DNA from 3 places in the Streptomyces sp. NPDC058307 genome. Region 1 is predicted to be linked to each of the others. Evidence: riboswitches for the same ligand, from Rfam matches in the RefSeq annotation. Region 1 holds a riboswitch; each other region holds the start of a gene.
What was found. A riboswitch is a leader RNA that binds a small molecule or an ion and turns the genes downstream of it on or off. The one in region 1 is predicted to bind cyclic di-AMP.
Positions count from the first base shown of each region.

Region 2: linked by a shared signal. The riboswitch ahead of ACFVYN_RS11670 (C40 family peptidase) and the one ahead of ACFVYN_RS19485 (M23 family metallopeptidase) in region 1 are both predicted to bind cyclic di-AMP.
Region 3: linked by a shared signal. The riboswitch ahead of ACFVYN_RS19290 (transglycosylase SLT domain-containing protein) and the one ahead of ACFVYN_RS19485 (M23 family metallopeptidase) in region 1 are both predicted to bind cyclic di-AMP.

Region 1 is NZ_JBHVYZ010000025.1:27,370-36,792, forward strand. Features, by position in the region: gene ACFVYN_RS19480 (GntR family transcriptional regulator) at 1-694, opposite strand, end outside; gene ACFVYN_RS19485 (M23 family metallopeptidase) at 882-1,634, opposite strand; cyclic di-AMP (ydaO/yuaA leader) riboswitch at 1,647-1,810, opposite strand; gene ACFVYN_RS19490 (M16 family metallopeptidase) at 2,002-3,390, opposite strand; gene ACFVYN_RS19495 (M16 family metallopeptidase) at 3,387-4,778, opposite strand; gene ACFVYN_RS19500 (DNA topoisomerase (ATP-hydrolyzing) subunit A) at 5,104-7,557, shown strand; gene ACFVYN_RS19505 (CobW family GTP-binding protein) at 7,554-8,651, opposite strand; gene ACFVYN_RS19510 (DUF6082 family protein) at 8,974-9,423, shown strand, end outside.
Region 2 is NZ_JBHVYZ010000012.1:61,895-71,317, forward strand. Features, by position in the region: gene ACFVYN_RS11630 (serine hydrolase domain-containing protein) at 1-392, shown strand, start outside; gene ACFVYN_RS11635 (hypothetical protein) at 622-1,095, shown strand; gene ACFVYN_RS11640 (response regulator) at 1,169-1,891, opposite strand; gene ACFVYN_RS11645 (sensor histidine kinase) at 1,888-3,168, opposite strand; gene ACFVYN_RS11650 (class I SAM-dependent methyltransferase) at 3,301-3,867, shown strand; gene ACFVYN_RS11655 (hypothetical protein) at 4,009-4,395, opposite strand; gene ACFVYN_RS11660 (ATP-dependent Clp protease proteolytic subunit) at 4,752-5,387, shown strand; gene ACFVYN_RS11665 (hypothetical protein) at 5,395-5,700, shown strand; cyclic di-AMP (ydaO/yuaA leader) riboswitch at 6,012-6,223, shown strand; gene ACFVYN_RS11670 (C40 family peptidase) at 6,227-6,700, shown strand; partial or broken gene ACFVYN_RS11675 (DUF6328 family protein) at 6,891-7,178, shown strand; gene ACFVYN_RS11680 (ATP-binding protein) at 7,479-7,937, opposite strand; gene ACFVYN_RS11685 (helix-turn-helix domain-containing protein) at 8,152-9,012, shown strand; gene ACFVYN_RS11690 (DUF397 domain-containing protein) at 9,022-9,243, shown strand; gene ACFVYN_RS11695 (8-amino-7-oxononanoate synthase) at 9,282-9,423, opposite strand, start outside.
Region 3 is NZ_JBHVYZ010000024.1:96,209-105,631, reverse strand. Features, by position in the region: gene ACFVYN_RS19310 (ABC transporter permease) at 1-644, opposite strand, end outside; gene ACFVYN_RS19305 (ABC transporter ATP-binding protein) at 631-1,641, opposite strand; gene ACFVYN_RS19300 (outer membrane lipoprotein carrier protein LolA) at 1,675-2,916, opposite strand; gene ACFVYN_RS19295 (polyprenyl synthetase family protein) at 3,156-4,166, opposite strand; cyclic di-AMP (ydaO/yuaA leader) riboswitch at 4,690-4,862, shown strand; gene ACFVYN_RS19290 (transglycosylase SLT domain-containing protein) at 4,868-5,350, shown strand; gene ACFVYN_RS19285 (HAD family hydrolase) at 5,354-6,166, opposite strand; gene ACFVYN_RS19280 (LacI family DNA-binding transcriptional regulator) at 6,330-7,358, opposite strand; gene ACFVYN_RS19275 (carbohydrate ABC transporter permease) at 7,389-8,255, opposite strand; gene ACFVYN_RS19270 (carbohydrate ABC transporter permease) at 8,252-9,253, opposite strand; gene ACFVYN_RS19265 (ABC transporter substrate-binding protein) at 9,250-9,423, opposite strand, start outside.

The sequences.
Region 1 (9,423 bases):
AATGCCGCAGACCTGTCACGTTTACAGGATGTTGCGAGGTCCTCACACGGTCCGTGCGGTCCGGCCCGGAGGTGAACCGCAGCCGGTGCGCCGCGCCCGAGCGCTCGGTGTGCAGCGTCGTGATCGCCCGCGCGCGCTCGCTGTCCCCGCGCGCCACCGCGTCCACGATCGCGCCGTGCTCCGCCCACGACTCCACGGGGTTGGCGGGCGCGTCCACGACGTACATCCAGGCGATCTTGTGGCGCAGCTGGGTCAGCATCGAGGTCAGCGCGGGGCTGCCGGAGGCCTGCGCGAGCGTCTCGTGGAACCAGCCCCCCAGGGAGCGCAGATCGTCGCTGTTGCCGCGCCTGGCCCGCTCCTGCCCCAGCCTGACCAGGCCGCGCAGCACCTTCAGATGGGCCTCGGTGCGCCGCTGGGCGGCCCGGGAGGCACCGAGCGGTTCGAGGAGCATGCGCATCTCCAGGAGGTCGGCGCCCTCCTGCTCGGTCGGTTCTGCCACACACGCGCCCGCGTGGCGCCGCGTCACCACGAAGCCCTCGGCCTCCAGTGTGCGCAGGGCTTCGCGGACCGGGACCCGGGAGACGCCGTAGCGGCGGGCGAGCAGTTCCTCGGTGAGCCGGCTCCCGCGCTCGTGGACTCCGGCGACGATGTCGTCGCGGATCGCCGTGCATACCGAGTGCGCCGGAATACGCATGTCCGACCTCCGTCTTAATCCCCGTGAAACGTCGCCGATTGACGTGTGTTCAGTGACTCTATTGCAATGAGCGGGAATTTCCGACGGCGGACGGGAATCCGGGGATATTTTTTGGACAACGGGGCCCCGGAAACGACGAAAACCCCGGCTCGGGAGCCGGGGCCTCGTGGCGGTCGCGCGGTGGGCGTCAGACGTTGACCCCGTGGGAGCGCAGGTAGGCGACGGGGTCGATGTCCGAGCCGTACTCGGGAGTGGTGCGCGCCTCGAAGTGCAGGTGCGGGCCGGTGACGTTGCCGGTCGCGCCGGAGAGGCCGATCTGCTGGCCGGGAGTGACCGACTGGCCGACCGAGACGCCGATGGACGACAGGTGGCCGTACTGGGTGTACGTGCCGTCGGCCATCCTGATCACGATCTGGTTGCCGTACGACCCGCCCCAGCCGGTCTCCACGACGGTGCCGCGGCCGACCGCGTGGACCGAGGTGCCGCTGGCGGCGTGGAAGTCGATGCCGGTGTGGCTGCCGGAGGACCACAGGGAGCCGCCGGTCTTGTAGCCGGTGGACACGTAGGAGCCGGAGATCGGGGCGACGAAGCGGTTGAGGCGCTTGCGCTCGGCCTCGCGGGCGGCGCGCTCCTTGGCCTCGCGTATCTCCTTGGCGCGCGCCTCGGCCTTGCGCTTGGCCTCCGCCGCCGCCTTCTTCTGCGCGGCGGCCTGCGCCTGCGCCTCGGCCTGGGCGTCGAGCTGGTCGGCGAGGGACTCCCCGACGCTGACGACGGGCATGAGGCCGGTCTGCTCCACGGAGTTGTCGGCGGCGAACGCCGGGGCTGCGATGGTGCCGATGACGCCGGTGGTGGCGAGGGCCGCGACACCCGCCGCGCGGGCGGTGGTGCGCTTCATACGGCCGGGACGACGGTGCTTCCCGGTGGCGCAGGTGAACGCCATGTGGTGGCTGGTCCTTTCCTTCCTTCTCGCCTACCGGGTTAGCTGACGGGTTCGGAGCAGGAAGGTCTCCTACGGACCCCCTCGCGGTGCGCGGGCGTCCGATTCACCCCAGGGACTTGTGATGGGTCCCCGGCTCCCCTGACTTACGCCATGCGGGGACTCGGCGATGACTGTCCGGTGCCGCGGGCGCGGCGCAGTGCCTGACGGACAGCCCAGAGGACGCTAAGCGGGGCCACTTTCAATCCCCAAACCGATCACGGGGTTTGTAGCGCATCCCACAGGGCAGACAGGCAACCTCCTGCCCAATTCGGACATCCAGGAGCCCTGGTGGCTGTTGCGTCACCAGGGCTCCTGACGTCCAGCTCCTCTACTCGGCCGTCACGACCTTGACTTCGCCGATGCCGAGCGCCTCGACGGGCTCCTTGATGGCGGCCGCGTCGCCGACCAGGATCGTCACCAGCCGGTCCACCGGGAAGGCGTTCACGACGGCCGCGGTGGCCTCGACGGTGCCGGTCGCGGCGAGCTGCTGGTACAGGGTCGCCTGGTAGTCGTCGGGCAGGTGCTGCTCGACCTGGTCGGCCAGCGTGCTCGCGACGGCCGCGGCCGTCTCGTACTTGAGCGGTGCCACTCCGACGAGGTTCTGTACGGCGACATCGCGCTCGGCGTCGGTGAGACCGCCCTCGGCCAGCGTGCGCAGCACCTTCCACAGGTCGTCCAGGGCGGGACCGGTGTTCGGGGTGTCGACCGAGCCGCTGATGGCGAGCATCGCGGCGCCCGAGCCGTCCGGGGCGGACCTGAGGACCTGCCCGAACGACCGTACGCCGTAGGTGTAGCCCTTCTCCTCGCGCAGGACGCGGTCCAGGCGGGAGGTGAGGGTGCCGCCGAGGCAGTAGGTGCCGAGCACCTGCGCGGGCCACACGCGTGCGTGCCGGTCGGCGCCGATACGGCCGATCAGCAGTTGCGTCTGGACGGCGCCGGGGCGGTCCACGATGACGACGCGGCCGGTGTCGTCGGCGGTCACCGGCGGCACGGGGCGCGGCCGGCCCGTGGACCCCGTCCAGGAGCCGAGGGTGTCGGCGAGCAGCGCGTCCAGGTCGATGCCGGTGAGGTCGCCGACGACCACGGCGGTCGCGGTGGCGGGCCGCACGTGCTTCTCGTAGAAGCCGCGTACGGCCGCGGAGTCGATGTTCTCGACGGTCTCCTCGGTGCCCTGGCGCGGGCGCGACATGCGCGAGTCCGCCGGGAACAGCTCCCTGGAGAGTTCCTTGGCGGCGCGCCGGGACGGGTTGGCCAGCTCGTGCGGGATCTCGTCCAGGCGGTTGCGGACGAGCCGCTCGACCTCGCTGTCCGCGAACGCGGGCGCCCTGAGCGCGTCGGCCAGCAGACCGAGCGCCTTCGCGAGGCGGGAGGCCGGCACTTCGAGGCTGAGGCGGACGCCCGGGTGGTCGGCGTGCGCGTCGAGGGTGGCGCCGCAGCGCTCCAGCTCGGCGGCGAACTCCTCGGCGGAGTGCTTGTCGGTGCCTTCGGAGAACGCGCGCGCCATGATCGTGGCGACACCGTCCAGGCCGGCCGGCTCGGCGTCCAGGGGCGCGTCCAGGAGCACCTCGACGGCGACGACCTGCTGGCCGGGGCGGTGGCAGCGCAGGAGGGTGAGGCCGTTGTCGAGCTTCCCGCGCTCGGGGGCGGGGAAGGCCCAGACCTTGGGCTCGCCCGCCTGCGGCTGCGGGTGGAATTCCATCGCGGCGAGCTCGGTCACTTGGCCGCCTCCTCGTTCTCGTCGGTCGCTTCCACGGTGGCCGCGGAGTCCGGGGCGTCGGCGTCCTCGGCGCTCTGGGCGATCTCGGCCGGGGCGGTGGGCTCGTAGACGAGCACCGCGCGGTTGTCGGGGCGCAGCTTGGCCTTGGCGACCTCCTGCACCTCCTCGGCGCTCACCTCCAGGACCCGCTGTACGGCGGTCAGGGCGAGCTGGGGGTCGCCGAACAGGACGGCGAAACGGCACAGTTCGTCGGCACGGCCCGCGACGGTGCCGAGCCGGTCCAGCCACTCGCGCTCCAACTGGGCCTGGGCGCGCTCCATTTCCTCGGCCGTGGGGCCCTCGGCGGCGAACCGGGCGAGCTCCTCGTCGATGGCGGCCTCGATGACCGGCACCTCGACATCACCAGAGGTCTTCACGTCGAGCCAGCCCAGGGAGGGCGCACCGGCCAGGCGCAGCAGGCCGAAGCCGGCCGCGACGGCCGTACGGTCGCGCCGTACCAGCCGGTTGTAGAGGCGGGAGGACTCTCCGCCGCCGAGGACGGTGAGGGCCAGGTCGGCCGCGTCCGCCTCACGGGTGCCGTCGTGCGGGAGCCGGTAGGCGGCCATCAACGCGCGCGCGGGGACCTCCTCCTCGACGACCTCGCGCAGCTGCTCGCCGATGACCTCGGGCAGGGAGCCGTCGCGGGGCGCGGGCTTGCCGTCGTGCGAGGGGATCGAGCCGAAGTACTTCTCGACCCAGGCGAGCGTCTGCTCCGGGTCGATGTCGCCGACGACCGACAGGACGGCGTTGTTGGGCGCGTAGTACGTGCGGAAGAACGCGCGCGCGTCCTCAAGCGTGGCCGCGTCCAGGTCTGCCATCGACCCGATCGGGGTGTGGTGGTAGGGGTGGCCCTCCGGGTACGCGAGCGCGGTCAGCTTCTCGAACGCGGTGCCATAGGGGACGTTGTCGTAGCGCTGCCTGCGCTCGTTCTTGACGACGTCGCGCTGGTTCTCCATCGACTCGTCGTCGAGGGCGGCCAGCAGCGAGCCCATGCGGTCGGCCTCCAGCCAGAGGGCGAGCTCCAGCTGGTGCGTCGGCATGGTCTCGAAGTAGTTGGTGCGCTCGAAGCTGGTGGTGCCGTTGAGCGAGCCGCCCGCGCCCTGGACAAGCTCGAAGTGCCCGTTGCCCTTGACCTGTCCGGAACCCTGGAACATCAAGTGCTCGAAAAGGTGAGCCAGGCCGGTACGTCCCTTGACCTCGTGGCGCGAACCGACGTCGTACCAGAGGCACACCGCCGCGACCGGGGTCAAGTGGTCCTCGGAGAGCACCACGCGCAGGCCGTTGGCCAGGCGGTGCTCGGTCGCTGTCAGGCCCCCGGTGCCTGCCTGGTCTGTGGCCGTGTGACCCATGGGCATGTACGTCCCTTCGATCGCGTTCGCGGTCGTGGAAACCGCGGTTTTCCTGCCGGTCCTGCCACTGTATGCAAGCGTGCGGACCCCCGGCGAAGTTCCCGGAGCGCGTACGCCCACAGCGGATCGCGTAGCCTGCGGGCAACCGTGACGGAGGCGCTGTGCCGTTGCCGGGCCGGGCGGCCCTGCCGGGCCCCGGCCCGGACTGTCAGTGCCGCGGTCCACAATGGTCCGCGCAGACCCGTTCACGCTTCAGCAAGAGTGAGCCAAAGGGCCGACGTGAGCGACCCGTAGGCGAGCGACCAGAAAAGAGGAGCCGGCAGCGATGGCCCGCCGCAGCACGAAGACCCCGCCGCCCGACGACTCGTACGAGGAGCGGATCCTCGACATCGACGTCGTGGACGAGATGAAGGGCTCGTACCTCGAGTACGCGTACTCGGTCATCTACTCCCGCGCGCTCCCCGACGCCCGCGACGGCCTCAAGCCGGTGCACCGGCGCATCGTCTACCAGATGAACGAGATGGGCCTGCGCCCCGACCGCGGTTATGTGAAGTGCGCCCGCGTGGTCGGCGAGGTCATGGGCAAGTTGCACCCGCACGGCGACGCGTCGATCTACGACGCCCTCGTGCGCATGGCACAGCCCTTCTCGATGAGCGTGCCGCTGATCGACGGCCACGGAAACTTCGGCTCGCTGGGCAACGACGACCCGCCGGCCGCCATGCGGTACACCGAGTGCCGCGCGGCCGAGGCCGCGAGCCTGATGACGGAGTCCATCGACGAGGACACCGTCGACTTCTCGCCCAACTACGACGGCCAGGAGCAGGAGCCGGGCGCGCTGCCCGCCGCCTTCCCCAACCTCCTGGTGAACGGCGCCTCGGGCATCGCGGTCGGCATGGCCACCAACATGGCGCCGCACAACCTTTCCGAGGTCATCGCGGCCGCCCGCCACCTGATCCGCTACCCGAACGCGGATCTGGACGCCCTGATGAAGCACGTCCCGGGCCCCGACCTGCCCACCGGCGGCCGGATCGTCGGTCTCTCCGGCATCCGGGACGCCTACGAGACGGGCCGCGGCACCTTCAAGATCCGCGCGACGGTGTCGGTGGAGACGGTGACGGCCCGCCGCAAGGGCCTGGTCGTCACCGAGCTGCCCTTCACGGTCGGCCCGGAGAAGGTGATCGCCAAGATCAAGGACCTGGTCGGCTCGAAGAAGCTGCAGGGCATCGCCGACGTCAAGGACCTCACCGACCGCGCGCACGGCCTGCGTCTGGTCATCGAGATCAAGAACGGCTTCGTGCCGGAGGCGGTCCTTGAGCAGCTCTACAAGCTGACGCCGATGGAGGAGTCCTTCGGCGTCAATAACGTCGCGCTGGTGGACGGTCAGCCCCTCACCCTGGGCCTCAAGGAGCTCCTCGAGGTCTATCTCGACCACCGCTTCGAAGTGGTGCGCCGCCGCAGCGAGTTCCGGCGCACCAAGCGGCGCGACCGACTGCACCTGGTCGAGGGGCTGCTCACCGCCCTGATCGACATCGACGAGGTCATCCGCATCATCCGCTCCAGCGACAACTCCGCGCAGGCGAAGGAAAGCCTGATCGAGCGCTTCTCGCTGAGCGAGATCCAGACGCAGTACATCCTGGACACGCCCCTGCGGCGTCTGACCCGGTTCGACCGCATCGAGCTGGAGTCGGAGAAGGACCGGCTCAACACCGAGATCGCGGAGCTGACCCGGATCCTGGAGTCGGACGCCGAGCTGCGCAAGCTGGTCTCCGCCGAGCTGGCCGCGGTCGCCAAGAAGTACGGCACCGAGCGGCGCACAGTGCTGCTGGAGGCCGGAGCCACGGCCCCCGTGGCCGCCGTACCGCTGCAGGTGGCGGACGACCCGTGCCGGGTGCTGCTGTCCTCGACGGGTCTGCTGGCCCGTACGGCGAACGGCGAGCCGCTCGCGGAGGAGGCCGGCGGCAAGCGCGCCAAGCACGACGTGATCGTCTCGGCGGTGCCGGCCACCGCGCGGGGCGAGATCGGCGCGGTGACCTCGTCCGGCCGTCTTCTCCGCCTGAACGTCATCGACCTGCCGCAGCTCCCGGAGTCGGCCGCGAACCTCGCGGGCGGCGCCCCGCTGTCGGAGTTCCTCTCCCTGGAGGACGGCGAGACGCTGATCTGCCTCACCACACTGGACGAGTCCTCGCCCGGTCTGGCGCTCGGCACCGAACAGGGCGTCGTCAAGCGCGTGGTCCCCGACTACCCGTCCAACAAGGACGAGTTGGAGGTCATCACGCTCAAGGAGGGCGACCGGATCGTCGGCGCGGTGGAACTGCGCACCGGCGAGGAGGACCTGGTCTTCATCACCGACGACGCCCAGCTCCTGCGCTACCAGGCCTCACAGGTCCGTCCGCAGGGGCGTCCCGCGGGCGGTATGACGGGCATCAAGCTCACCGAGGGCGCCAAGGTCATCTCCTTCACCGCGGTGGACCCGGCGGTGGACGCGGTCGTCTTCACGGTCGCGGGCTCACGCGGCACGCTCGACGACTCCGTCCAGACGACGGCCAAGCTGACGCCGTTCGACCAGTACCCGCGCAAGGGCCGCGCCACGGGCGGCGTCCGCTGCCAGCGGTTCCTGAAGGGCGAGGACTGCCTGTCCCTGGCCTGGGCTGGCGCCGTCCCCGCCCGCGCCGCGCAGAAGAACGGCACGCCGGCCGACCTCCCGGAGATCGACCCGCGCCGTGACGGCTCGGGCGTGTCGCTGGCGAAGACGGTGTCGGTGGTGGCGGGGCCGCTCTAGGCCGGTTCTTCGGGGTCCTCCTCGGTGCCCTGTACGTAACGCAGGACGCCCCACATGCCGGCCTCGTCGGCGTGCGGGGCGTCTGTCGTGTGTGCCCTGCACGCCTCCAGTTCCTTGCCGAGGGCGGGTACGTCGATGCCGGAGCCGATGAGGACGAGCTGGGTGCGGCGCGGGTCGCCGGGTGGCCAGGGTTCCGGGTAGAACCGCAGGAACCGCCCGACGGCATGGACGGCGTAACGGTTGCGGACGTCGTAGGGCCCGAAGTCGACGTATCCCTTGATCCGGTAGAGGCCTTCGGGACGGCTGTCGAGGAAGCCCATGAGCCGGCGTGGGGCGAGGGGCGTGTCCGAGGTGAAGGACAGGCTGTCGTAGGCGGAGTGCAGATGTCCGGTGTGGCCGTGGCTGTCGCTTTCGTGGTCGTGGTCGTGGTCGTGGTCGTGCAGGTCGTCGAAGGAGAGCTGTCCGATGCGCTCCTCGCCGGGCCGGCAGTCGAAGAGGAACTCGGGGTCGATGCGGCCGTAGGTGGCCGGGACGACGGCGGCACGGTCGACGAGGGACCGGACGACCGCCAGGACCCGCTCGGCGTCCTGAGGGGCCGCCCGGTCGAGCTTGTTGACCACGACGAGGTCGGCGAGTGCGAGATGCCGGTCGAGCTCGGGGTGCCGGGCGCGGGTGTCGTCGAACTCGGCGGCGTCGACGACCTCGACGAGACCGCCGTAGACGATCTCCGTCTGCTCGCTGGCGAGCACCATGCGGACGAGTTCATGCGGCTCGGCGAGACCGCTGGCCTCGATGACGATGACGTCGATTCCGGTGTCGGGGTGGGCGAGCCGGGAGAGGTACTGGTCGAGTTCACCGACGTCGACGGCGCAGCACAGGCAGCCGTTCCCGAGGGAGACGGTGGAGTCGCCGAGCGCGCCGGCGACGGCCATGGCGTCGATCTCGATGGCCCCGAAGTCGTTGACGATGGCTCCGATACGGCTGCCACCGCTGCGGTGCAGGAGATGATTGAGGAGCGTGGTCTTGCCGGAACCCAGGAATCCGGCGAGCACGACGACCGGGATCTGCCGGGGGCTCACGCTCGGCTGACTCAACGTACGACCTCTTTCGCGCTGCCGCGTGCACCGGATCGCGGCCCCGGCGCACGTAGGAGATTTGAATGCCGGACCAGGATACGAGCCGGAATAATCACCGCGAAGTGAACGATTGTTAGCAGCACTTGCGGGGCAGACGTTGGGGAAGGCGCCGGTTCGTGCGACCCTCACTTCCCTCCGTGCGCCTCCTCTCCGCCTCCCCCGCCGATCAGAGCCGCTCGGCACCCTGGGAGACGGCAAGCGCCGCCCACCGCTCGCCGGTCCCCATCAGTCGACCCGCACCCCGACGACCGGCGGACGGCCGTTTGAACCGGGGGTTGACATGGCCACACAGAGCTTTTGGACGCGAGGGCTGCGCAGGGCCGCCGCGGTCGGCGTCGGCGCGCTGGCGGGTGCCGTCGCCTCCCTCGCCGCACAGCAACACGCGATGCGGTCGCTCCATGCGCGGCTGGACCAGCTGGAAGGGGCTGCCCGTTCCCATCAGCACGCCGACCTGGCAAGTCAACAGCACCAGCACTGGGAACTGCTCAGCAAGGCCATTGACGATCCCGAGTTGGCCGAGGTCCTCGATCTCTACGAGGCGCCGGTGTCCGCCAAGCAGCGCCGCCAGTATCTGTTCGCCAACGCCTTGTACACGAACCTGCTCTTCTACTACCGCATCGGCAACCTGTCCAAGGAGGAGTTCTTCAAGCACGTCCGCGGCATCTTCCAGAACCCGATCGTCAGGGAGTACTGGTACGCCACCCAGCAGCAGCGGGCGAGCCTTGCGGAC
Region 2 (9,423 bases), on a different contig from region 1:
TGAGGAAAGCGGACGGGACACTCGTCCCGGTCGACTACACCACCGTCAACATGTCCGTCGCCGGAGCCGCGGGTGAGGTCATCTCCACCACCGCCGACCTCGACCGCTTCTTCCGCACCCTGCTCAGCGGCGGCCTCCTGCACCCCGCCGAGCTGCGCGAGATGACCGCCGACACCAGCGGCGGCGGCTGGGGCCTCGGCCTGGAGATCGCCACGCTCCCCTGCGGCACAATCGTGGGCCACGGCGGCGGCACTCCCGGATACCGCACCATCTCGTTCCACACACTCGACGGCGCCCGCCAGATCACCGTGGACTGGACCGACTGGGGCACCGAAGCCGACGCCGGCCCCGCGGCCCTCGCCCTGATGACCGCCGCCCTGTGCCCGTCGTAGCCACCACCGGCGAGCGTCCCGATCTCCTCCGCAACGAGGTAACAGATGCAAAGGTGGGATCGGTCTTCGTGGGGAACAGCCGCTCCGCCGCAGTGCCTTGAGGAGGAACGGCGGAATTCTTCTGCGCCGCTGCTGCCGGCCCGCTCCCGCCATGCCTTCACCATGGCCCGGGGCTCATCCCGTCGGCCCTCGGTCCAAGTCTCGGGCACACCACGCTTAAGCTGCGCGCGTGGATTACAGCGAGCTAGAGGCAGAGGTTCTCCAGCTGATCGTCGGGGCCGCTGAGGGCGACGTTCGTGCCTTCGGCGAGGAGACAATCACTCGTCTGGTGCGGCCGGAGCTGCTGCGCGGTGCGGCCGAGGACGAACTCTCCGAAGCGGCCCGGGCGGCACTGACCACCGCCTGCGCGAACGTCCTGACGATCAGCGCACCGCAGCTGCACCACGACCTTGCGACGATCTATGACGGAATCCTGGTCGAAGACGATCTGGATCCCGGAGTCCTCACCGCCATCACCGCGTTGGCGCACTGGAAGAGCTACCTGGAGCACAACCGGCGCGGAGAGCTCTACGAACTCGCCATCCGTTCCATCGAGGACATCGACCACGAGGTCTCCGCCGACCTCGACGACATCCTCGCCACACCGCAGATGGCCGCCGAGTACGAGCGCATCCGTCGGCTGCTGGACCCCGGCGCGAGGTAGGAAGGCGGGACCCGGCGCAGGCAGTTCCGGAACGACGGCCATGCGGGCAGCCTGGCGCTGCGCCCGTCGCTGTTCAGTCCCCGGCCCGTATCAGCCCGCTCTCGTAGGCGAAGATCACCGCGTGAATTCGGTCGCGGAGGCCGAGTTTGGTCAGGATGCGGCCGAGGTGAGTCTTGACGGTCGTCTCTCCCACGAAGAGGCGCTCGGCGGTCTCACTGTTGGTCAGTCCCCGGGCGATCAAGGCGAGGACTTCTTGTTCCCGGTCGGTGAGCGCTGCCAGGAGTTCGCGCTGGGCGGGCGCGGATGCGGGGGCTTGCAGGACGAAGCGTTCGACCAGGCGTCGGGTGAGTGAAGGCGCCACCATGACCTCGCCCCGCAGCACCGCGCGGACGGTGACCAGGATCTCCTCGGCCGGGGCGTCCTTGACAAGGAAGCCGTTCGCGCCGGCGCGCAGGGCAGCGTAGGCGTACTCGTCGAGGTCGAAGGTGGTGACGACGAGGATCCGGGGTCCCTGGGGCAGTGCGCAGAGGTGCTCGGTCGCGGCGAGCCCGTTCATGCCGGGCATGCGTACGTCCATCAGGACGAGGTCCGGCTCCAGCGCGGCCACCCCCGTGATCGCCGCATCGCCGTCGGCGGCCTCGCCCACCACGGTGAGGTCGGGCTGGCTTTCGATGACCATGCGCAGGCCCATCCGGATCAGCGCATGGTCGTCGCAGATCAGCACCCGTGACGATGACGGAACGGAAGCCGAGGACGGGGACGGGGTCGGGGTCGGGGTCGGGGTCGGCTTGGTCATGGGGTCACCGGGGCGGTCTTGAGTCCGGTGGGGCGCAGGGTGGCGGTGACCCGGTAGCCGCCGTCGGGTGTGGGTCCGGCGTCGACGTTCCCGTCGTACAGGGCGGTGCGTTCGCGCATGCCGGTGAGTCCGTGACCGGACAGAAGCAGCGGGGTGGGGTGCTCCGGGGCTGCTCCCCTTGTGGCTCCTGCCGAGTTCTCCACCCGGACGCTGACCTGCCGCCCGGGCCCTTGAGAACCTGTGTCGACCCGTACGCGGATCGTGGCGTCCGGCGGCGCGTGTTTGACGACGTTGGTGAGCGCCTCCTGCACGATGCGGTAGGTCTGCGCGGTGAGATCCGCCGGAAGACCGCCCCGTTCCCCACGAAGATCCAGCCGGACGCGCCTGCCGCTCGTGTCGAGGCGCCCGACCAGCCTCCGAAGATCAGCCGAAAGGGACTCGACGGCCCCACTGTGATCCGGCCCGGCCCCGCGGCCGGGGCCGCCGGCTGGGGCATCCGCGTCGGGGGTGCGCAACACTTCCAGCAGTCGGCGCAGTTCGTCCAGGGCCTCACGGCCGGTCGCGCTGATGACGCCGAGGGTGCGGTCGACGACCGTGGGATCGGTGTGCCGCATCAGCCGGCCGCCCTCGGCGTTCAGCACCATCACGCTGACACTGTGCGCGAGGACGTCGTGGATCTCGCGGGCGATGCGCGCCCGCTCCTCGGTGACGGCGACCCGGGCCAGGGCGAGGCGCTCCGACTCGGCGAGCGCGGCCCTGCGTTCGAACTCGGCGATATAGGCGCGCCGGGCACGGACGAACTCGCCGAACAGCCAGGCCCCGGCCAACAGGAGTCCCACCGCGAGCGGGGTGAGCAAGGCACCGCGGGCACCCGGCCCCCCGTAGTCCCGCTGCCAGGCGGGAACCCACAGCGCTACGCAGCCGGCGGCGCAGAGCACCGTCGCCGCAGCAGCACGGCGCAGGCCGCGTACCGTGAGGGTGGCCACGACCGCGGCCAGGGCGACGGCGCCGCGTCCCGGTTCCTGTCCCCACACCTGTCCGAGATACTGGGCCCAGAACGCGGCCGTCACCACGGCCGCGACCAGGACCGGTCGGCGGCGGCGCCACAGCAGGGGCAGCACCAGGGCGGCGTACACGACCATCTGTACCCAGACCGGTCGCCAGCCCGGCTGCGGGCGGATCACCGGGGGCACGGCCACCAGCACAATCAGCAGCACGTCCGTCAGCCACGGATGTGCGCGCCGCAGACGAGGCAGGGTCTCCATCAGCCGTTGCACGGCCTCACGCTACGGCCGGGCCCCGCTCCCCGGCATCGTCCTGGCGGGCGTCACCAGGTCCTCCCCCAGTCGTACGGACACCAGCCCGGGATACGACGTCCGGCCACCCGGCGCTCTTCCAGCATGGCCGCCATGTCCATCACCACCGAGTTCCTCAGACGGCCCCTCATGACCGGTGCCGTAGCCGCCAGTTCACGGCGGCTGGCGTACACGATGACCGAGGGCATAGGCCTGGAGCGGGCCCGGCTCGTTGCCGAACTCGGCCCGGGGACCGGGGTGTTCACCGACGCGATCCTCGCCCGGCTCGCCCCCGACGCACGGCTCGTCGCAGTCGAGCTCAACGAGGTGCTCGCCGCCCGGTTGTCGGCCACCCGGCGTGACAGCCGGCTGACCGTGGTCCAGGGCTCGGCCGCCGGGCTGGCCGCCGTGGTGGGCGAACCGGTCGACGCGGTGGTCTCCGGGCTGCCGTGGACGGTCATGCCGCAGGACCGGCGCGGACACATCCTGGACGCCGTGAGCGAAGTCCTCGCGCCCGGTGGCCGGTTCACCACCTTCGCCTATCTGCACGCGGCCTGGACCCCGCCCGCCCGCCAGTTCACCGCCGAACTGGCCTGCCGCTTCGACCGGCTGGAGCGCTCGAAGGCGGTGTGGGCGAACCTCCCGCCCGCCTTCGTACACCGGGCCAGCCGGAGGCTGTGACCACGAGCAGGTGGCCCTCGGCCCAATAGCGGGAAGCAAGCCGAGGGCCCTCGGGACGGCGGTGCGTCCGTCCTGCCCGGCTCAACGCTCCGGGCGCGGGTCAGGTCACTGAGGCGTCAACCGGCCGCGTCACCGTCTTGATCAGCGGCAGGCAGGCACCGCGCGGTGCAGCGGCCCCAGATCTCCATACAGGGCGGCGTGGAAGGCGGCGGTGAGTTCACGGGCCCGCCCTTCGCTGGGCACGCCGTGCAGCATGAAGTACACCGGGCCCGCAAAAGCATCCGATCCTGCCTCCCGCGCGCGGACCAGGCGGACGATGGCGGCCCGCATGGCGAGGTTCACGCTGTCCTGGACGATGTGGGCGGGGCCGGCGCTCAGCGCATCCGCCTTGACCGTCCACCGCTCGCCCTCGCGTTCGATACCCACGTACACGGCACGCTGCGCCTTGGCCGCCCGGTATGCGGCGTCGAACCTGTCGGTGGCATCCGGGATCAGATGGCCGGGGCAGGGGACGGGCACCCGTTGCATAACAGGCATCGTGCCAGGAATCAGCCTGATTCGCCGCAAGCCCCCCAGAGTACGGACGACGGGCCCTCCGGCGCTCGGAAGCTTGCAGACGGTCACTCACGGCTGCCGGTGACCTGGAGCGCGGTGGTCCAGTTGCCTACGCGCCGCCTCGGATCACCTCACGGTTCTGCTCGGCTTTGAGGGCGACGCGGGCTGCCTGAACACACCAGACGATCGTGAGGGAAACCTGCTTCACGATCAGCTTAAACACGGCCTGACCTGCGGTGATTTGTGGATCACTTCAATGCGCCCCATCATCACGTCACGTACGTCCTGTACATTTTTTACGGACAGCCTGCCGCGAGGAGGGGTACGCCATGATCCGACCCACCGCCCGTCACGTCCTGCCCGAGTTCCATGAGCGCACGAGCTTCGGGCACACGACGACGGATCCGTACTCGAAGCTGCTGGAGGAACGGATCGTCTTCCTCGGGACGCAGATCGACGACACCTCGGCGAACGATCTGATGGCGCAGTTCATGTACCTCGAGTACCAGGCCCCCGACCGGGACATCTCGCTGTACATCAACTCCCCCGGCGGCTCGTTCAGCGCGATGTCGGCGATCTACGACACGATGCAGTACGTCAGTTGCGACGTGGAGACGACCTGCCTCGGACAGGCCGGCTCCTCCGCCGCGGTGCTGCTGGCGGCGGGCACCCCCGGCAAGCGGTCCGTCCTGCCGGGCGCCCGGGTGGTGATCCACCAGCCCGCGCTGAGCGAGCCGGTGCAGGGACAGGCGAACGATCTGGCCATCCAGGCCGAGGAGTTGATCCGGGTGCGGGCCCGCCTGGAGGAGATGCTGGTCCGGCACACCGGACGCAGCCCCGAACAGGTGAGCGCGGACATCGAGCGCGACAGGATCCTGGACGCCCGGGGCGCCGTGGAGTACGGCCTGGCGGACGCGATCGTCCCGAGCCGCAGGTCCTCCCACCCCGCACCGGGCGCGAGGTGATCGCCCGATGGTCCCGGACCTTCCACCGCTGCCCGCACTCACGCGCGCCGAGGGCGAGCTGATCGACCGTTATCTCGACGTGGTCGACCTGCTGGGCCGGATCAACCCGGCCCGGCGCGAGGACACCTACGGCGGCCTGCGCGCCGCGCAGGCGCTGGTGAGCAGGGCGACCGAGCTGCGCGACGCGCTGGTGCTGATGCACGGCCGGGGTGAGCGCGAACTGCACGCCGAGACGCTGGCGCGGGCGCTGCGGGTCCTGGACGGCGAGCGGCGTACGGCCCGGGTCACCGTCCCTCCCGAGCCCGACAGTTGATGAGGCGTCCGGACCTGAGTCGAAACGGACCAAACGACGTACCCCCTATTGGAGGAGGCACGGCTCCCTTTTTGCGAGCGTCGAACTTGCGCAACGCGCCTGGTTCGCTACCGGAACGAGGCCCTTCTGTGCTGGTCCGGGGGTCTCCTGACCCCTCGACACCCCTTCCTTCGGGGTCCTTCGAAGGGGTGTCCACCCAAACGGGTGAGTGGTGAGTAACACCACAAATCATCGGTTCCGTTGGGCTTTTCGCACTTTCTTGCGCCAAGATCCCTGTCTGACGACAAGCCCCCGCCGCAGTGGCGGGGCGATCCGGGCGGACGCCGAGTCCTGCCGCCGCCCGGATGACCGGTCGACAGAAGTGGATCGGCAGGAGTGGAGGACCCAAGCACGACGGGTCGCCGGAACGGTCACACCATGACCGGGCCGAGCATCCCTTGGGGTGAAGCCGCGTCAGCGGCCGGGCAACTTCGCCAGCCCGAATCCGACAGGTCATCCTTCACAGGCGGCTGACGAAGGGTTGCGCATGACTGCGCTCAATCGTGTCCCGTCGCTGATGGTCCGGGCCGGTACGGCCTCGGCCTTCGCCATCGCCGCCGTGGGCGGCTCCGTCGTGGTCCCGGGCCTCGCGCCCGACGCCGCGGCAGCGACACCTGCGACGAAGGCACTCAAGGTAGCGGCCTCCAAGAAGGGCTCGCCGTACAAGTACGGCGCCACCGGGCCCCGCCGCTTCGACTGCTCAGGGCTCACGCTGTACTCGTTCAAGAAGGCGGGCAAGAAGCTCCCGCGCACGGCGGCCCAGCAGTACAACAAGACCCGCCACATCGGCGTGCGCAGCCGCAAGGCCGGCGACCTGGTGTTCTTCCACTCGGGTTCGAACGTGTACCACGTCGGCATCTACGCCGGGAAGGGAAAGATCTGGCACGCCCCGAAGACCGGGGACGTGGTGCGACTGCAGAAGATCTGGACGAAGAGCGTCTGGTACGGCCGGGTCAAGTGACGCCCCCGAGGGGGCGGCGGCGACCTGACCTCCCGTCGCCCTCTCGGGCCTCCCGTGACACGGGCTCAGGTGGTTACCCGTGCCGCATGGCCGACCACAGCCGGTGCACCGCCCGCAGCGAGACCCGTTGGAGTGCGCCGGCCGCAACTTCGGCGAACTGCTCCAGGAACTGCGCGTCACCCAGACCGGGGTGCAGATCCTCTTCGCCTTTCTGCTGACCCTGGCCTTCACCCGGCGCTTCCCGTCGCCCGACACCTTCCAGCGCGCCCCGTACGTCACCACGCTGCTGTTCGCGGTGCTCGCGGCGGCCCTCTTCACCGCGCCCGCCGCCCTGCACCGCTCGCTCTTCCAACGCGGCGCCAAGGCCCGCATCGTGCCGGTCTCCTCCCGGCTCGCGACGGTCGGCATGGGGGTTCTGGTGTTCGCGTTCACCGGATCGGTGCTGCTCGTGGTGGACGTGACGACGGGCCGGGCGGGCGGAGTGGCCGCGGGCGCGGCGACCCTGATGGTGTGTGTGGGCCTGTGGGGCACGCTTCCCCGACTGGTCCGGCGGGCGGGCCTCGCCGAGGAGCGCGAGGCGGCACCGGCGCGCCCGGCACCCCGGCCGGCGGAGCACGAGGTGATCAGGCCGCGCGCGGCGGCCCGCCCGGGAGCATCACCCCGAGAGCCGTCACCGCGCCTGCGGCGACCCCGACGACGGCTCGGCCGCCCCAGCGTGCGACAGAGCGCGGCCGGTCTGACACGCGTGCCCGCGGCACCCGCGTCCGCGACCGGTCGGTCACGGCTCCTGCTGGCCGGCGGCGGTGACCGGCTCCGCAGGTACGGTCCAGGGCAGTTCGATGGAGACGGTCTTGCCGCCTTCCCGGGTGGGCCTGACGCTCAGTCTGCCGCCGTACTCCGCGGCGAGCCAGCGGATGATCACCATCCCCCGCCCGTTGTCCTGCTGGACCGCGGCCGGCAGCCGCTTGGGGAAGCGGGGGTGGCTGTCGGTGACCCCGATGCGCAGGTGTTCGTCACGCTCCAGCTCGATGTCCACCGTGAAGGTGGGTGACTGCCCGAAGGTGTGCTGTACGGCGTTGGTGGTGAGTTCGGAGACGATGAGCCGGACGGTCTCGGCGGCGTCGGTGGTCGGCGGCAGCCCCCACTCCGCCAGTGTGGTCAGGACATAGGTGCGGGCCGCGGAGACCGAGGCGGGTTCGCTCGGCAGAGTGACGGATGCTTCCAGGTGGTCTGCCATGGCGACGTCGTCCCTTTCCCACGGGACCGGAGTCCGACACGGTGCGGATGGTTCGAGTACGGTCCCGGACTGGTGGTTCATCGTCAGAGTGCCATCACCGAGGCCGTGACGGGTGCCGATCCACCAAGATGTGCATATATCTGTCGCTCGAAGCGGTGAACTCCGCGACGCGAGACCGTATGCGGGCGGCTCGCACGGAGTAAGGAGTAGCGCCATGCAGCACGGCCCCGCGGTGCGTCGGCGAAAACTGGGCGCCGAACTGCGTGCGCTGCGCGCGAGTGCGGGGCTCACCAGCGGTGAGGCCGCCCGGCTCGTGGGCTGGCACCAGTCGAAGGTGAGCCGCATCGAGACCGGTGCCAGCGGCGTGAAGCCGGCCGATGTGCGGTTACTTCTCGACGCCTACCGCGTGGGGGACGCGAATCTGCGGGAGCTGCTGATGGTATTGGCGGGCTCCGACGAGACCGGCGGCCGGCACCACTGGTGGCACGCGTACCGGGGTGTCCTGCCGCCGACGTACCGGGACTTCATCAGTCTGGAGGCCCAGGCGAGCGCGATGCGCACGCTGGAGACCTCGGTCGTGCCCGGGCTGCTGCAGACGCCCGAGTACGCCCGCGCGGTGACCCGGGCCGCGGTGGATGGCCTCGACGACGAACGTCTCGACGCACTGGTCAAGGTGCGGCTGGCCCGGCAGGACATCCTTCGCGCGCAGCCGCCTCTGGAGTTGAGCGCCGTCCTGGACGAGGCGGTGCTGCGGCGGGAGGTCGGCGGTCCCGAGGTGATGGCCCGGCAGCTGAGGAGGCTCCTGGAGGCGGCGCGGTTGCCTCAAGTGCGGCTGCAGGTACTGCCGTTCACTGCCGGGGCGCATGTGGGTATCACGGGGCCTTTCGTAATCTTCTCATTCCCGCGCACTTCTGATCTGGATGTAGTTGTTCTCGACCACTTGACGAGTAGCCTCTATCTCGAGCGGAAAGAAGACCTCCAGGCCTACACCGAGGCCTTCAACACCCTTCAGTCCCACGCCCTTTCGCCCGAGGACTCGTTGGATTACCTCGCCGCGATGGGTGACGGCGCGTAAGGAGGCACCATGTCTGCACTGCCTCGGAACGTATCCACCACTACGGAACTGCCCGAAGTGCGCTGGCTGCGCAGCAGCTACAGCACCGGGGCGAACAACTGCGTCGAGACGGCGAGGCCGTCGGCCGGGCCCTGTGCCGGGCTGCTCGCCGTACGCGACTCCAAGAATCCGGACGGACCCGCGCTGCTCTTCTCCCCCGAGAGCTGGGCGGGCTTCACAGCCGCGTTCTGACCGTCAGACCATCAGGAGCACGGCCGTGTCACGCCGACTCATGGTCGTGTTTCGCCGATCACACGCACAGCGCGTTCGATCTGCTCCTCGGAGAGGTCCGCGCGGGCGGTCAGCCTGAGCCGTGAGATGCCGTCGGGCACGGAAGGGGGCCGGAAACAGCCCACGAAGAGCCCGGCGGCA
Region 3 (9,423 bases), on a different contig from region 1:
CCGCTGTTCGTGAGCGTCGAGACGAACAGGCCGAGAGCCGCCACGCCGGTCAGTGACGCGGCCACCACCAGGGCGATGAGCAAGGCTCTTCCCAGGCCCTCCGCGAAGGTGATCTGCGTGCCGGAGATCGTCGTCAGGTCGCCGAGCGGGAAGAGGACGGCCCCCACCGTCAGCGCCGAGAGAGCGACCACAAGGGTGGCGACCAGGCAGAACGCCATCACCGTCGCGTACTTGGTCAGGAGCAGCCGGGTGCGGCCCGCCGGGGCGACCAGCAGGTAGCGGAGGGTGCCGGCGTTGGCCTCGCCCGCGATCGCGTCGCCCGCGATGACGCCGATGGACATGGGGAGGAAGAAGGGGAGGGTCGCGGCGAGGGCGGTGAAGACCAGGAAGAGGCCGTTGTTGGTGATCTGGGAGATGAAGGCGGGGCCTCCGCCACCACCGCCGGCCGAGTCGCCGCCGCCGGTCTCGATCTTCACCGCGATGCCCACGAGGACCGGGACCGCCGCGAGTACGGCCAGCAGGGCGAGGGTGCGCCAGCGGCGGAACGTGACGTGGAGTTCGTTGCGGAAGAGGGTGGCCCGGAAGGTCGTACGGCGGCTGCCGGGCGGTCGTGAAGCAGAAGCCCGTACCTCAACCTGCGACATCGAAGCCCTCCCCCGTCAGTGCGACGAAAGCGTCCTCCAGGGAGGCTCGCTCCACACCGAAGCCCCGCACGCGCACCCCCGCTGTCACCAACGCGGCGTTGACGGCGGCCAGGTCACCTTCCGGAGGGTCAGCAGTCACCCGGTCCTCGGCCACCACCACATCACCGACCCCCTGCTCCTTGAGGATCCTCGCCGCGTCCGCTGTGTCCGGAGTCGTCACCACCAGCCTGCTCCTCGCCTCCGCCGCCAGCTCCTCCACCGGACCCTGTGTGATCAGGCGTCCCTGGGCCATCACCGCCACGTGGGTGCAGACCTGCTCGATCTCGTCGAGGAGGTGGGAGGAGAGGAAGACGGTGGTGCCGTCCGAGGCCAGCTCCCGCACCAGGGAGCGGATCTCGCGCATGCCCTGCGGGTCCAGGCCGTTGGTCGGTTCGTCCAGGACCAGGAGTCTGCGGGGCTGGAGGAGGGCCGCGGCCAGGCCGAGGCGCTGTTTCATGCCCAGCGAGTACGCCTTCGCCTTCTTGCCGGCGGCGGCCGCCAGACCCACTCGGTCCAGGGCGGCCGCCACTCGCGTGTTCCGGGTGCGCGGGTCGGCGGTCGGGTCGGCGGCGTCGTAGCGGACGAGGTTGTCCCGGCCGGAGAGGAAGCCGTAGAGGGCGGGGCCCTCGATGAGCGCGCCGACGTGCGGGAGCACGGTCCGGGAGGCGCGCGGCATGGGCCGGCCGAGGACGCGCGCCGAGCCGGAGGTCGGTTCGATGAGGCCCATCAGCATGCGGATGGTGGTGGTCTTCCCCGAGCCGTTCGGGCCGAGGAAGCCGAAGACGCTGCCCGCCGGGACGGTCAGGTCGAGACCGTCCACGGCGAGCTGTCCGCCGCGGTAGCGCTTGGTGAGGGCGCGGGTGTGGATGACGCTGTCAGCCAGACCCTCTGAAGCACCCTCCGAAGCGCCCTCGTCCGGCCCCTCCCGGTCCGGCTCCGTGGCGGACGGCTGGTCCATCGGCTCCCTCGATTCGTCGTGCTCCGCGGGGAGCTACTTCCCCGCGTCGGCCGCCTTCACCAGCGCATCCTTGGTGACCGCGCCGACGTAGACCTTGCCGTCGTCGGTGATCAGGGCGTTGATCAGGCGGGTCTTGAAGACGGTGCCCTTACCGAACTTGCCGGAGACCTTGGCGCCGAGCGAGTCCAGGAAGCCGCCGACGTCACCGCCGACCTTGGAGCCGGACGGGACGCCCTGGCCGCCGGTGTCGAAGGTGGCTATGGAGTCCCAGCCGTCCCCGATGACGTTCAGCCCCTCGGGGCCACCCTTGCCGAGGCCGTCGGCGGAACCCTTGCCGAGCTCGCCGGGCCGGCCCTTGGGGAGGCCCTCGGAGTGCTCGGGCGCCTTCTTGGCGTCGCCCTCCTCGACCTTCGCCCCCTTCGGCGGGGTGAAGTCGAAGGTCGAGGCGGCCGGCTTGGCGAAGCTGACCTGGGTGAAGCCCGCGTCCACGACGGCCGCGCCACCGCTCGCCGGCGTCAGCGTGAACTTCAGCGGCAGCCCGGTCTTCGAGTCCACGGCCACGGTGATCTGACCGACCGTGGAGCCCTCGTCCTTGGGCTTGATGACCAGGCGGTAGGCGTCCCGGCCCGCGACCTGCGCGGTGCCCTCCACCGTCACCGACGTGGTCTTGTCGGCGGCCTTGAGGGCGCCCTGGGCGAGGTCCTTGGGGGTGGCGGGGAGCTCTTCCTTCTGCTTCCCGTCGCTCTTGGAGGCCGTGGTGTGGAAGACCGAGTTGGACTTGCTGTCGTAGCCCCACACGTCCTTGCCGTTGTGGATGAGGCTGTACTCCGCCGCGTTCTCCAGCAGCGAGACCTTCTGCCTGTCCTGGCCGTCGGCCGCTACGCGCAGTGTGTGCGTGCCGGAGGCCAGCTCGGTCAGCTTGGTGGTGGGGTCGGCGGACGAGCCGTCGCCCGAGCCGGAGGGCCCTGCGGACGAGCCGAGCGAGCTCTCCAGGCCGCCGAGGTTCGGCAGACCGAGATCGGTGGTGATCTTCACGGTGCCGGACAACTGCTGCACGTCCGACGCGGCGATCTTCTCGATGAGTTCCTGTGCGCTGATCTTCGGCAGGTTGGGGTCGCCCGAGTCGGCGAGCGCCGGGACCAGCCCGATGGTCGCCGCCGCGACTCCCATCACCGTGGCCGGCACGACGTACCGCGCGGCCTTGCGCCGGCGCGCGGAACGCAGTTCTTCGGCGTCCGCCGCGGTCGCGCTGTCGTCGGATTCGTACGGTGCCATGTGTGCCTTACCTCCGTCGTCGGCGGCGGCTGTCAACTCCCCCTGCGTCCACCCGTAGCCGCCATTCTCACCCGAATCGGTGAGGAGTGGTGTTTTCCGTGATGTCCATCTGACCAAATCGGCCATGAGAATGCGTCAGACCACGGAGCCAACTCCGTGTACACCTGGGGTATGACACGACACGCCGACGCCCCCTACGACCCGTAGGGGGCGTCGCTCTGGCGAAAGACCGGCCTGCGCTAGCCCGCGCGATGCACCACCGCGTCGCACAGCTCCATCAGCGCCGCCTTCGCGTCGCACTCCCGCAGCGGGGCCAGGGCCGCGCGCGCGTCCTGCGCGTAGCGCGTGGTGTCCCGGCGTGCCTGCTCCAGCGCGGGGTGCGCGCGCAGGGCCGCCAGCGCCTCCGCGTGCCGGGCGTCGTCCGTGAGGTCGGAGTCGAGCAGCTCGCACAGGGCGATGTCCTCGGCAAGGCCGAGCCGGGCGGCCCGCTCCCGCAGCCGCAGCACGGGCATCGTGGGGATGCCCTCGCGCAGGTCGGTGCCCGGCGTCTTGCCGGACTCCCGGGAGTCGGAGGCGATGTCCAGCACGTCGTCGGCGAGCTGGAAGGCGACACCGAGGCGCTCGCCGTACTGGGTCAGGACGTCCACGACGGTCTCGTCGGCGCCCGACATCATGGCCCCGAAGCGGCACGAGACCGCGACGAGGGAGCCCGTCTTGCCGCCGAGCACGTCGAGGTAGTGCTCGACCGGATCGCGGCCGTCCTGCGGCCCGGCCGTCTCCAGGATCTGCCCGGTGACCAGGCGCTCGAACGCCTCCGACTGCACCCGGACGGCCGCGGGCCCGAGGTCGGCCAGGATGTGCGAGGCGCGGGCGAACAGGAAGTCGCCCGTCAGCACGGCCACCGAGTTGCCCCAGCGGGTGTTGGCGCTGTCGACACCCCGCCTGACCTCGGCCTCGTCCATGACGTCGTCGTGGTACAGCGTCGCGAGGTGGGTCAGCTCCACCACCACGGCCGACGGCACCAGGCCCGGCGCATAGGGGTCACCGAACTGGGCGGCGAGCATCACGAGCAACGGCCGAAACCGCTTTCCACCCGCCCGCACCAGGTGCTGCGCGGCCTCCGTGATGAAGGGGACCTCGCTCTTGGTGGCCTCGAGCAGTCCCTCCTCGACAGCCGCCAATCCGGCCTGGACATCGGCTTCCAGAGCCTGGTCCCGCACGCTCAGCCCGAACGGCCCGACGACGGTCACGAGGGGTCTCCTGTCTGCTGGTGTCTACTGGCGGTCACACGGAATGTCGATAGGTCGCTGCCCTCACTCAAGTCAGCGTATCCGGTCACCTTTGGATCACCGATAGCGCCCGCCCCGTCCATGCCAGGCGGTATCGGATCACGACCGGTATGTTTTTGATCATCTGATAAGAACAAATATCTATCGACTTGTACGGAATGGACCGCTATTGCGGGATGGGCACCGGAGCAGCGGACCCCACGGGCCGCCGGTTGAGCATGAGTTGAGACTCTTGCCCCTTTTGCACCTCTTGCGATCCACTGTGACTTGACCCACTCGTGCGGACGGACCGGCATGAATCCGGAATCTGGCGATCCGCCTTTGCCCGTGCGTGAGTTGAGGCTTGGCGAACGCAAAGGATCAAGCGCCTCAAATGCCTCGTACCAAGGTCAATAGGCATCGCATGTGAATTCGCCACTTGTTTCGGACATGTGCTCTCGCATACGTTCCCGGCCTGTCGGGCGGACGCCGAATCCTGCCACCGCCCGTACACCCACCGAGAACCACGGCAGGAGCGGGGGAACCAGGTAGACCGCCGAACCGGATGTCTTCGGACATACCGGCACGGCTTGGGGTGAAGTCACGCCATTCATAGGCGAGGCCGGGCATCTCCCGCCCGAACCCGACAGCTCACCTCGCAGGCGACGGAGAGGAACTTCACCATGTCCGCTGCCGCTCAGCACCGACGTACCCGCACCAGCCGTCTCGTCCGCAAGCTCGCCGTCGTGGGCACCGGAGCCGCCGTACTCGCGCTCCCCCTCATCGGCGCCACCACCGCGTCCGCGGCCACCCCGGCCGTGCAGACCGCGACCACGCTCGGCTACTCCGACACCCTCGACGGCTGGATCCGGGCCTCCCTCGCCGTCATGGCGGAGCACGGGATTCCCGGCTCCTACGACGGCATCTACCGCAACGTCATCCGCGAGTCCTCCGGCAACCCCTACGCCATCAACCTCTGGGACTCCAACGCGGCCGCCGGCACGCCCTCCAAGGGCCTGCTCCAGGTGATCGACCCGACCTTCAACGCGTACCACGTGGCCAACACCTCGTGGGACCCGTACGACCCGGTCGCGAACATCACCGCGGCCTGCAACTACGCGGCCCAGCGGTACGGGTCCATCGACAACGTGTTCGGCGCGTACTAGGAACTAGGCCTCACGGAACAGTCCTTCGAGGACGACGGCGACGCCGTCGTCCTCGTTCGACAGGGTCACCTGGTCGGCCACGGCCCTGAGTTCGGGGTGGGCGTTGGCCATCGCCACGCCACGGGCCGCCCAGTCGAACATGGGGATGTCGTTGGGCATGTCCCCGAAGGCGATCGTCGTCTCCGGCCCCAGGCCCAGGTGTCCGGCGGCCAGCGCGAGGCCCGTCGCCTTGGTGATGCCGCATGGCTGGAGTTCGACGGTCCCGGGCCCCGACATGGTGACCGTCGCCAGCGAACTCACCACCGAACGCGCCGTGACCGCCAACTCGTCGTCGGACAGGTAGGGGTGGCGCAGCAGCACCTTGCTGATCGGCTCGCACCACAGGTCGTCGCGCCGGCCGACCCGTACGGCGGGCAGGGTCGGGTGGGGCATCAGATAGCCCGGTTCGATGAGCGTGAGCCCGTCGACACCGTCCTGGTCCACAGCCGCGTACACCTGACCGACCTCGGCCTCGATCTTGCCCAGCGCGGTCTCGGCCAGCTCCCGGTCCAGGGTCACCGACCAGAGCAGACGGTCCGCGCCGGCGTCGTACACCTGCGCGCCCTGTCCGCACACCGCGAGCCCCGTGCTGCCGAGGTCGTCGAGCAGGGGCCGCACTCTGGGCGCCGGCCGTCCCGTCACGACGAGATGCCGGGCCCCACCCGCGGCCACCCGGGCGAGCGCGGCCAACGACCGGTCGGAGAAGGTGTCGTCGGCGCGCAGCAGCGTGCCGTCCAGGTCGGTGGCGATCAGGGCATATGCGGGGGAGGCGGCCATGATCAGAGAATACGGATGGTTGGCCCCCGCGACTCGACGCGAACCGGACGGCTGCTGCTTTCACATCCGTTGACGTGCGTTCCGCTTCCGGGGTGCCGCAGAGCGGGGCCGCTGCCGCTCCGGGGTGCCGCAGAGCGGGCCGCTGGCGCTCCGTCCCATTCGCCTATGCCGAGTCCCGGACCACCAGTTCCGTCGGGAGGATCACTCCGGCCGTGTCCTCGCCGGCGATCTGGGCCAGCAGCATGCGGACCATCTCGGCGCTGATGCGGTCGAAGGGCTGGCGCATGGTGGTCAGGGCGGGGGCGATGGCGGTGGCCGCCGGGGAGTCGTCGAAGCCGCCGACAGCGATGTCCTCCGGCACCGCACGCCCGGCCTGCTGAAGGACGCCCACGACGCCGAGGGCCATGAGGTCCGAGGCGACGAACACCGCGTCCAGGTCCGGGGCCTGGGCCAGCAGGCTGCGGGCGGCCCGTTCGCCGCCGCTGCGCCGGAAGTCGCCCTCGACGACGAGCGCCGGGTCGTAGGGCAGCCCGGCCTCGGCGAGCATGTCCCGGTAGCCGGCGAGGCGGTCGGGGCCGCCCGGCATGTCCAGCGGCCCGGTGACCATGCCGATGCGTCGGCGGCCGCCCGCGAGGAGATGGCGGACCATGTCCTGCGCGCCCTCCCGGTCGGCGGCGGCCACGTAACTCACCTTGGTCCCCCGCCCTATCGGCTTGCCGCAGACCACCAACGGGATCCCGGCGTGGTGCAGTTCGGCCGCGACCGGGTCACCGCTGTGGTTGGAGAGCAGCAGCACCCCGTCGACGTGGCCCGAGGTGATGTACCGGGTCAGCCGGCGCCGGTCGTCGTCGCTCTCGGCCAGCATCAGCAGCAGCGGGATGTCGTGCTGGGCGAGCCGTTCGGTGCAACCGCGCAGCAGGATGTTGAAGTTGGGGTCCTCGAAGAACTTCTCCTGCGGCTCGGTCAGCAGGAACGCCACCGAGTCCGACCGGCCCGTACTGAGGCTGCGGGCGTGCCGGTTGACCACGTAGCCGGTCTTCCTGATGGCGGCCTCGACCGACCGCCGGGCGGCGGCCGAGACGTAGTGGCCGCCGTTCAGGAAGCGGGAGACGGTGCCCCGCGAGACGCCCGCCTCCCGGGCCACGTCGTGGATGGTCGGGGGCCTTCGGCGTCCGTTCGCGCTGGTGGTCATGTTCCTCGTTCGTGAAAGTGGGCCTGGGCCTCAGGCCTTGACCGCGCCGCTCATCAGGTCCAGCGACCAGAACCGCTGGATCACCAGGAAGAGCCCGATCAGCGGCAGGATCGCGAGCAGGCATCCGGTGATGACCAGGGTGTAGAGCGCGGGCTGCGAGGCGCCCTGGGCGAGCAGCGTGTACAGGCCGAGGGTGATCGGGAACTTCTCGTCGTCGGCCAACATGACGAAGGGCAGCAGGAAGTTGTTCCAGATGCCGACGAACTGGAAGAGGAACACCGTGATCAGCCCGGGCATCATCATCGGTACGGCGATCCGCGAGAAGATCCGCCACTCGCTGGCGCCGTCCATGCGGGCGGCCTCCATGAGTTCGGCGGGCACGGACGCGGCCGCGTAGATGCGGACCAGGTAGACGCCGTACGGCGACAGGATCGACGGCAGCAGCATCGACCAGTACGAGTCGGCCATGCCGAGCTTCGACAGCAGCAGGTACTGCGGTACGGCCAGCACGATCGACGGCACCAGGACGCCGGCCAGGATCATCTTGAAGATGGCCTCACGGCCGCGGAAGCTGTAGCGGCCGAGCGCGTAGCCGCCGGCGGCGGAGACCGCGGCGGAGAGCAGGGCGCCGAGACCGGCGTAGAAGGCCGAGTTGGCCATCCAGCGCCAGAAGATGCCGTCGCGGTAGGCGGTCAGGTCGCTCAGGTTCTGGAAGAGGCCGGTGCCGGGGGCGAGGGTGAAGGTGGAGAAGAGCTCGGACCGGTCCTTGGTCGCCGCGACGACCACCCAGGCGATGGGGATCAGGCAGTACAGCGCGCCGAGGATCAGGACGATCGTGGGCACCCAGGCGGTGCGGCGGGCGGCCTTGGGGCCGGCGGTGAGGGTGAGGGGGGTCATGCCCGGTCCTCCCGGGTGTAGCGGTCGGAGATGCGCAGCAGGGTGAAGGAGAGGACGAACGTGGCCAGGGCCAGGACGACCGCGGTGGCGGAGGCGCCGTAGATGTCGGACTGGAGGAAGGCCTTGTCGTAGATGGCCATCAGGGGGCTCCACGAGCTGGGCAGGCCGTTGGTGAGCGGCTTGAGGGCCATGGGCTCGGTGAAGACCTGGAGGGTGGCGATCACCGAGAAGAAGAAGGTGAGCACCAGGGAGGGCATCACGATCGGGATCTTGATCTTCAGGGCGATGCTCAGATTGGTCGCGCCGTCGATCCTGGCCGCCTCGTAGATGTCAGCCGGGATCGCCCTGAGGGCGGTGTAGATGACGATCATGTTGAAGCCGGTGCCGCCCCAGACCGCGATGTTGGCGAAGGAGAGGTACAGGTTGCCGCCGTCGAACAGGTCGGGCTGCGGGAGGCCGAACTTGTCCAGCAGGTAGTAGAAGGGGCTGACGTCCGGCAGGTACAGGAAGCCCCACATGAGGGCGGCGATGATGCCCGGCACCGCGTACGGCAGGAAGATCATCAGCCGGGCGAAGGGCGCGCTGCGTGCCTTCGGGGTGTCCAGCATCAGCGCGAACAGCAGCGCGAGGCCCAGCATGGTCGGGATGACGATGAGGCCGTATCCGAAGGCGCGCAGCACGCTGTGGCCGAACTCGGAGTCGTTGAGGACGTCGGTGTAGTTGCCGATGCCGTTCCACACCTGTGAGCGGGCACCCTTGCCGAGGCCGATGCCCTTGACCTGGACCTTGTGCAGGCTCAGCCAGATCGCGTACCCGATGGGCACCACGGTGAAGGCGGCGAAGAGGGTCAGGGTGGGCACCAGGAACCAGTACGGTGCGCTGCGACCGCGACCACGGCGGCGGGGGCGGCTGGGGCGGACGGACGGGGCGGTGCCGGTGCCGTCCGCCAAGGGCCCGGCCTCGATGAGGTCGGAGCCCTTGAGCGGAGCGCTGGTCATGCCTCGGTCACCTCGAAGCCCTGCTTCTTCATGTCGGAGAAGGTCTTCGACTGCACGGTGGCGAGGGCCGAGTCGAACTGGGACTCCTTCTTCGACTTGGTGGCCTTGCCGAAGGCGTCCTGGAAGGTGGTGTAGGCCGTGTTGACGTTGGGGCCCCAGGCCGCGGCGGC